Regions from separate parts of the Mesorhizobium sp. RCAM 05104 genome, predicted to be linked through region 1. Evidence: predicted binding sites of a transcription regulator. Region 1 holds the regulator's gene; the other holds the start of a gene.
What was found. The regulator LexA, encoded in region 1, represses DNA repair genes until DNA is damaged. The targets are predictions, from matches to a motif close to TGTTCNNNNTGTGTTCNG.
Positions count from the first base shown of each region.

Region 2: a site for LexA is predicted at 2,591-2,608, ahead of AC56QP_RS16580 (DNA recombination protein RmuC). Genes of this name have one in related genera too.

Region 1 is NZ_CM185033.1:6,947,420-6,951,822, reverse strand. Features, by position in the region: gene kynU (kynureninase) at 1-352, opposite strand, end outside; gene AC56QP_RS33925 (GntR family transcriptional regulator) at 515-1,249, shown strand; gene lexA (transcriptional repressor LexA) at 1,631-2,371, shown strand; gene AC56QP_RS33915 (ComEC/Rec2 family competence protein) at 2,365-4,403, opposite strand, start outside.
Region 2 is NZ_CM185033.1:3,387,950-3,392,352, reverse strand. Features, by position in the region: gene AC56QP_RS16590 (cation diffusion facilitator family transporter) at 1-813, shown strand, start outside; gene AC56QP_RS16585 (GFA family protein) at 879-1,283, shown strand; gene AC56QP_RS16580 (DNA recombination protein RmuC) at 1,290-2,558, opposite strand; gene def (peptide deformylase) at 2,662-3,192, shown strand; gene fmt (methionyl-tRNA formyltransferase) at 3,197-4,132, shown strand; gene AC56QP_RS16565 (GNAT family N-acetyltransferase) at 4,129-4,403, shown strand, end outside.

The DNA.
Region 1 (4,403 bases):
GGTCTGGCCGCATGCCAAGCGCCGCGTGAAGCACCTTGTAGATGTTGATCGAGGTCGTATCGCAGACCACCGTCTGGCCAGCCGCGGCGCCGATCAGGCGTCCGAGCTGGTCGCCGAGCGCGACCGGCATGTCGAACCAGCCGGCGGTGTTCCAGGCACGGATGAGGTCGTGCGCCCATTCTTGTGTCGCGGCCTTCTGGATCTCGTTGAAGACGGCCGGTGAAGCGGCACCCAGCGAATTGCCGTCGAGATAGATCACCCCTTCCGGCAAGACGAAGCGATCGCGCATGGAGCGCAGCGGATCCGCGGCATCCATCGCCTCGATTGTTGCGAGATTGGGAATTGCATTCATGATCGATGTCCTCCGCGCACAGGCACGTCCAAATGAACACGACAGGTGAAGTCGGCCGACCGATCATGCGCAGTCTGCCGGATTGTGTCAAATATTATATATAATTTACACCATGGAAGGCTTTCATATATAATCTGGCGTCCAGTGCGTGGGATGGCAACGATGTTGGATGAAGGACACTCGAAGACTGAAGCGGCCTACAGGCTGCTGCGCCGCGATATCCTCACCACCCGCCTGAGGCCCGGCGCGCCGCTCAAGCTCAGCACGCTGCGCAATAGCTATGGCATTGGCTGGACGCCGTTGCGCGAAGCGCTGTCGCGACTGGAGGCGGAGCGCCTGGTGACTTCCATCAGCAATCGCGGCTTCGCCGTCGCTGCGGTCTCGCGCACCGAACTCGAAGATCTGTCACGCGCCAGGCTGGTGATTGAGCTGCCTCTGCTCCAGGAATCGATCGAGAAAGGCGGCCATCAATGGGAAGATGCCGTCGTCACGGCCCACTACCGGCTGTCGCGCTGCAAGACGGCGGTTGATGACCCTTCAGATGAAGTGGTCGACGGATGGGACGAAAAGCACGAGGCTTTCCACGCGGCGCTACTCAGCGCGGCAACATCCCCCTGGCTGCTCAACTTCCAGTCCACCATCGCGGATCAGTTGCGTCGCCATCATCGCTTCCTGGGCCTTGCGCCAACCTTGCGGGCGGCCACCGGCCAGTTGCATGGCTATGAGGAGGCCATGGAGGCGTTGCGCCAGGCTGTCGCGATCGAACATCACACCGCGCTCATGGAAGCAGCGCTGGATCGTGACATCGAACGCGCGAAAGCGCTGATGACGGTGCACATCGGCTATACGCTGCATGTCTATGTCCATGCCGGTGACGGCAGCCCAAACAAGCGGTGAGGTAGACGAACTGAGGCAAAAGCCGACATAGGAATTTCTCGGGCAAGAGTTGGCGTTTTGGCTTCGTTTCGTTCACGGCGGGCGAACGATTGGTGAAAGTGAAAAAGCAGCTTCCCGACGTCTCTGGGCGATTGAGGCCAAGCCTCGGCACACGCTGGTCCACAGGCCGTTAACCATAACAATTTCAACGCGTGCAAGTGCACTGTGGCGGCGGCCGGCCGGGGATCACGGCCCGCTGCCAGGCGCCAAATAATTTCAGCCGTCTTAACAAATTCACTAAACTTTAAACGGTTGCGGAACACAACTGGAACAGATAGTGTTTGTTCTGGGTTTGTTTTTCGATTCTGGTTCAAACCTTCGTTCAATGCCTCGGGGGCCGCCATGCTGACGCGCAAGCAACATGAACTGCTGATGTTCATCCATGAACGGCTCAAGGAAAGCGGCATTCCGCCATCCTTCGACGAAATGAAGGAAGCGCTCGATCTCGCTTCAAAATCCGGAATTCATCGACTGATCACGGCGCTCGAGGAACGCGGCTTCATTCGCCGGCTGCCGAACCGGGCGCGCGCCCTGGAAGTGCTGCGGCTGCCCGATTCGATCGCGCCCGGCCTCAACGCGGCGCGCAAATTCTCTCCAAGCGTCATCCAGGGCAGCCTCGGTCAAGGCGGCGGCCTTGGCCGGCAGATCAAGCCGGCGTCTTCACGCATGCCCTCGGCCGGCAATGACGACGACGTGGTCTCCGCGGTGTCGATCCCGGTGATGGGTCGCATCGCCGCCGGCGTGCCGATCGACGCCATCCAGCATCAGACGCATTCGATCTCGGTGCCGCCGGACATGATCATGGGTGGCGAGCACTATGCGCTGGAGGTCAAGGGCGACTCGATGATCGAGGCCGGCATCTTCGATGGCGATACGGTCATCATCCGCAATGCCGATACCGCAAGTCCGGGCGAGATCATCGTGGCACTGGTGGACGACGAGGAGGCGACGCTGAAGCGGTTTCGCCGCAAGGGTGCCTCGATTGCCCTCGAAGCCGCCAATCCGGCCTACGAAACACGCATTTTCGGACCGGACAGGGTCAAGGTGCAAGGCAAGCTCGTTGGGCTGATCAGGCGCTACTGATCAGTGCTGGTGACCGCCTTTTCAGGGTTGCGATAGGGCGGCAGGCCCCTCGCCTCGCGTGAGAATTTGCGCTGGGTGTGCCAAGGTCGATATGGCCTGTTCACAGCGAAGCTGACCGTTGCTGGCATGATTGCCGATCGACGATCGAAGAAGACGGCCGCACTGCCTTTGCGGGCGAGTTGCCGCTTGGTGATGACCAGAACCAGCGGATTGTGACAGGGATCATAAGCTGTCGCGTCATTGATGACGATCAGTTCCGCGAAGCCGCAGGCCTTCCACGCGTCCTTGCGATCCTCGACTTGCGCAATGATAGCGCCAGACGGGTGCCTTGCGAGACATACGCCGGCGGTGCAGTAGAAAGGCGCTCCCGGCGGCAGTTCGGCGGAATCCGCGATGTCGAATTGTCCGTCTCCCTTGTCGAACACCTCCGGCACGACGACGGTTTCGGATGCCAGTGCGCGTTTCCAGTTGTCGACGGTGAATTCGTTCGGACGCGCCCGGCTGACCGCGAGTTCGCCGCCGCCGATCGGCAGCGCCACTAGCCTCGCGTCCTCCGAGATCAGCACATCCGGCGCGCGCGTATCCGAAACGGTCAACAGGCCGGCAAGCGCGAATGGCAGAGCCAGGAGCCGCAGCCACGTTGTCGCCATCGTCGCGATGACCAGGGCGATCGCCACCAGCAGCACGGATTGCTGTGAAATCAACCCGACGGCATCGATCGGTGAGCGTTCCGAGATCCACGCCGACAAGGCGATCATCGCGGACAGGCCTTTGCCCATCACATAGAGGAAGGGACCGTCGACGCCGAACGGCATCGCCAGCGCGCTGAGGACGGCGAAAGGCATCACAACCAGCGAGACGATCGGCATGACGGCCAGATTGGCGAACAGGCTGAGCGGCGACACGCGCTGGAAATGCCAGATGGCGAAGAGCGCCGTCGCGCTGCCGGCGATGATGGAGGTCATGGCAAGGCCACCCATCGCCAGCAGGAATTTTCGCGTCAGGAAACTGGGCAATGACCGCTTTGGCGGCGGCGGTCTCGTCTTTCCCGCACGATGATCCGACCAGCCGGCATAGGCACCGACCAGCGCCGCGGTCGCGGCGAACGACATCTGGAAGCTTGGGCCGACCACCTCATGCGGCGACACCACGATCACGGCGATCGCCGAGATTGCCAGATTTCGCATGGTCAGTGCCGCGCGATCGAACAGCACGGCAATCAGCATCACCGCCAGCATGATGAAGCTGCGCTCGGCGGCAACGACGACGCCCGAGATGATGAGATAGGCGGCGATCGAAAAAAGTGCTGCGGCTGCCGCGTATTTCTTGACCGGCCGGCGCGCGGAAAAGTCCGGAAACAGGGCGAACGCGCCGCGCAGCAAACCCATGATGGTGCCGGCGACCAGCGCCATGTGCAGTCCGGAAATGGAAATGATGTGATAGATGCCGGTCCGCCGCATCGCTTCGTTGATTTCATCGGGAATGCCGGCGCGCACGCCGACGATCAGCGCAGCGGCGATTTCGCCTTCGGCGCCACCGACGCTGCCCCTGATATGGTCTGCGATGGCTTCGCGGGCATTTTCTACCGCCAAGGAAAGACGGGCCACCAGCGGCATGTCGTCGTTATCGGCCGCGACGATCCTTGGATTGCCAAGGAAGAAGCCGCTGCCGCCTATGCCGGAGAAATAGCTGTCGAAAGAAAAGTCGTAGCTGTTCGGGCGCACCGGGCCGGTTGGCGGCAACAACTTGGCATAACCCGATATCAGGGAGCCGGCGGTCGTTTCGGCCGGTATCTTGCGTGCCGAAAGCCGAACGCGTTCCGGCATATAGCGTAATTTCGGCCGTGCGGTCGACGTCACGTCGATGGTCAGCCGAATGCGGCCGCTCTCCATCTGGTCGAGCGAGACGACGCGGCCGGTGACTTGCGTCGAGATCTCCGAGCCCAGCATCTGAGTTCCGGCCCGCCACGTCTCGACCTTGCCGGCAAGAAAGCCCAGCGCGCACAACAATGCTGCCATGAAGCACAGATGGG
Region 2 (4,403 bases), 3.6 Mb from region 1:
GGGCTGCTGCTCTACGGCATGCACCGTGCAGCCCGCCCTGCCGACCGGACGCATCCGCTCGGTCATGGCCGCGAGCTCTATTTCTGGAGTTTCATCGTCGCCCTTCTCGTCTTCGCGCTCGGCGCCGGGGTCTCTTTATACGAAGGCGTCATCCACATCATGGCCCCCGAACCGGTCGCCAACGCAAAGGTGAACTACATCGTTCTCGGCCTTTCCTTCCTGTTTGAAGGCAGCTCCTGGCTGGTCGCGCTGAAGGCGTTCCGCCAGCAGAAGGGCAAACAGGGTTGGCTGCGGGCCGTGCAAGCGAGCAAGGACCCGAGCGTCTACACCGTGCTGTTCGAGGACAGCGCAGCCCTGCTCGGCCTGATCGTCGCCTTCGCTGGCATCCTGGCGGCGGAATTGCTCGACATGCCTGAGCTCGATGGCGCCGCTTCGATAGGCATCGCGCTTATCCTCGGCGCGACGGCGATTTTCCTGGCGCGCGAAAGCAAGAGCCTGCTTCTGGGCGAACCGGCCTCGCCCGAAGTGCAGAAGCAGGTGCTGGCCATCGTCCAGCAGGACCCGGCGGTGCAGCGGGCGAACGGTGTACTGACGCTGCATATGGGACCGGCGGAGATTGTCGCTGGCCTGAGCATCGAATTCGAGGATCATCTGACGGCGCCGGAGATCGAAGCCTGTGTCGAGCGCCTCGAGAAACGGCTGAAGACAGAGATGCCGGAGATCATGCGGCTGTTCGTCAAGCCGCAGACCACCGGCACCTGGGAGCAGCGGCGCAAACTGCTCGTATCCGCATCCGATCCGGCTCTGGACTAGCGCAGTGCCGTTGCCTCGCAGCCTTGGCCCGCTATGATCCAAGGGTGGATTTTGGAGGAGCGGCGATGAAGATCGACGGCGGCTGCCACTGCGGCGCCATTGCTTACGAGGCGGAGGTCGACCCGGAAAAGACCTCGATCTGCCACTGCACGGATTGCCAGCAACTGACCGGCACGGCTTTTCGCGTGACGGTTCCGGCGCCAGAGGATCATTATCGGATCACCAAGGGTACGCCGAAGATCTATACCAAGACCGGGGCGAGCGGCGCCAAGCGCGCCCAAGCCTTTTGCGCCGACTGCGGTTCGCACCTTTACGCCACGTCGGTCGGAGATGGCCCAAAGGTCTATGGAATTCGAGTGGGAACCGCGCGGCAACGCGAGGATTTGATCCCCACACAGCAGAAATGGCACCGCTCGGCGCTGCATTGGCTGCCGGAATTTCACGGTATGGCCATCGTCGAGGAGCAGTAGCGCGGCTCAGTCGTCGCCTTCGACAACCCTCAGCCTGAGCTGTCCGGTCTTCGAATCGGCGACGCGCGCGCCGCCTTCGACTTTCGCAACCGGTGCCGACGAGGCCCCGCCCGTGCCGTCTTCCGCAGGCTGCGCGCCGAACTCCAGCGCCTCGATCTTCTGGCCGCGCTTGGTCACCTTCGATGTCGAGACGAGGATGTCGTCGATGTCCTTGGCCGACTGGCCGAAATGGACCTGCAATTTGCGCACCCGCTCGTCGACGCGCGCGACATCCTCCATCAGCCGGATGACTTCGCCCTGAATCAGGTGCGCCTGCTCGCGCATGCGGGCGTCCTTGAGGATCGCCTGGATGACCTGGATCGACAGCATCAGCAGTGACGGCGAGACGATGACGATGCGGGCGCGGTGCGCCTTGTGGACGATCGCCTCGAAATTCTCGTGGATCTCGGCAAACACCGATTCCGACGGCACGAACATGAAGGCGGTGTCCTGCGTCTCGCCCTGGATCAGGTATTTTTCCGATATATCGCGGACATGGACCTCGATGTCGCGGCGGAAGGCCTGCGAGGCGGCCTTCTGCAGTTCGACGCCGTCGGCGGCGCGGATGGCATTCCAGGCCTCCAGCGGGAATTTGGCATCGATGGCAAGCGAGGGCGCGCCGTTCGGCATCTTCACCAGGCAATCGGGCCGGCTGCCGTTGGACAGGGTCGCCTGGAATTCGTAGGCGCCGTGCGGCAGGCCGTCGGCGACGATCGCCTCCATGCGCGACTGGCCGAAGGCGCCGCGCGTCTGCTTGTTGGAGAGGATCGCCTGCAACTGCACGACCTGGCCGGCGAGCGACTGGATGTTGCCTTGCGCGACATCGATGATCGCCAGCCGCTCCTGCAATTTGGCCAGGCTCTCATGCGTGGATTTGGTCTGCTCGGTCATGGTCTGGCCGAGGCGGCCGGTCATGGCGTCGAGGCGCTGGCCGATCGACTGCGTCAGTTCCGCCTGCCGTGCCCCGAACACCTCGGCGATGGCACCCATGCGGCCCTGCATCTCGGATTGAGACTGCAGAATGCCGGCCATCCGCGCCTCTGCATCGCGCGCATGGTCGGCGGCTTCCGCGGCCGCCACGGCGCGCGCCTTGGCCGACCGCCACAGCGCGATGACGAGCGCCACGAACAGGCCGAGAAACAGCAACATGGTGAAAGCCAGCGCATGGCCGAGCGTGATCGTGGAGGCGCCAAGCCGGGCGACGGGCTCCGAAAGGATGGATGTCAGGTCATTCATGTGGACAGCATAGATGATTCGGCATGTCGGCACAGATCAAAACGTGAACGCCAACCAGGCGCCCCGGTTGACGCTTTTCGCTGGACGTCTTACGTGGAACGCCATGCCTATCAAGCCGCTCATCATCCTTCCCGACCCCATCCTGCGCCAGGTTTCGAAGCCGGTGGAGCGCGTCGACGCGCCCCTGCGCAAATTAGCCGACGACATGCTGGAAACCATGTATGACGCACCCGGCATCGGGCTCGCGGCGATCCAGATCGGTGAACCGCTGCGCATGCTGGTGATCGATCTCGCCAAGGAAGACGAGACACCGGCGCCGCATGTCGTCATCAATCCGGAAATCCTGGAGAGCGCCGACGCGCGCTCCGTCTACGAGGAAGGCTGCCTGTCGATCCCGGACTACTACGCCGAGGTCGAACGTCCGGCGGCGGTGCGGGTCACGTACCTCGACCGCGACGGCAAACTGCAGGAGATCGAAGCCGAGGGGCTGATGGCGACCTGCCTGCAGCACGAGATCGACCACCTCAACGGCGTGCTGTTCATCGACCACATCTCGAAGCTGAAACGCGACATGGTGGTGAAGAAATTCAAGAAGCTCGCCAGGGACAAGGCGCCGGGCAAGCTGGTGGGATAGGGGAATGCCCCTCCGCGTCATCTTCATGGGCACGCCAGAGTTTTCAGTGCCGACGCTGCGCGCGATCGGCGATGCCGGACATGAGATATCAGCCGTCTATACGCAACCGCCACGCGCCGCCGGGCGGCGCGGGCTGGAGCTGACGCCGTCACCGGTGCAGCGCGAGGCAGAGCGGCTTGGCATCGAGGTGCGCACGCCGTTGTCGCTCAAGGGTGAGGCCGAGCAGGCGGCTTTGCACGCCCTGCGGGCCGACGTCGCCGTGGTCGTCGCCTACGGTTTGCTGCTGCCGAAGGCGGTTCTCGAGGCGCCGCGGCTCGGCTGCATCAACGGCCATGCATCGCTGTTGCCGCGCTGGCGCGGGGCGGCGCCCATCCAGCGCGCCATCATGGCGGGCGACCGCGAAACCGGCATGATGATGATGCGCATGGAAGAGGGGCTCGACACCGGCCCGGTGGGAATGGTTGAAAAATGCCCCATCGAACCCGATATGACGGCCGGCGACCTGCATGATCGGTTGATGGGAGTTGGTGCCGCACTCGTGGTGGAAGCGCTGGCGCGGCTGGAAAGGGACACCCTGACATTTACCCCCCAAGCGGTGGAAGGGGTGACCTACGCCAAGAAAATCGATAAATCGGAGACTCGCGTGGACTGGAATCGCTCGGCGACCGAGGTCCACAATCACATTCGTGGCCTGTCGCCCTTTCCCGGCGCGTGGTCCGAGATTGAAATTGGCGGCCGCCCGGAGCGGCTGAAACTGCTTCGCTCGGTGCTTTCGCAAGGCGCGGGCGAGTCGGGAGGAATTCTCGATGACCAGCTGACGGTCGCCTGCGGGGCAGGCGCGATCAGGCTGGTCGAAGTTCAACGGGCGGGCGGAAGGCCCGCTGCCGCGTCGGAATTCCTGCGCGGGGCCAAGATCGAAAAAGGAATGAAATTCTCATGAGCATGATGTCGATACGCGCGGCGACGCCGCGGGATCGCGAGGCCATCCGCCTCGTCGAGGAACACGCTTTCGGCCAGCAGGCGGAGGCCGGGCTGGTCGACGCGCTGGTGACCGGCGGCGACGCCGTTGCCGAACTGGTGGCGGAAGAGGACGGCCAGGTTGTCGGCCACATTCTGTTTTCCCGGCTGTTTGTCCGCAATGGCGGCAAGAGCTTTGCGGCCGTGGCGCTGGCACCGTTGGCGGTGGAGCCTTCGTTCCATGGCAGCGGCAT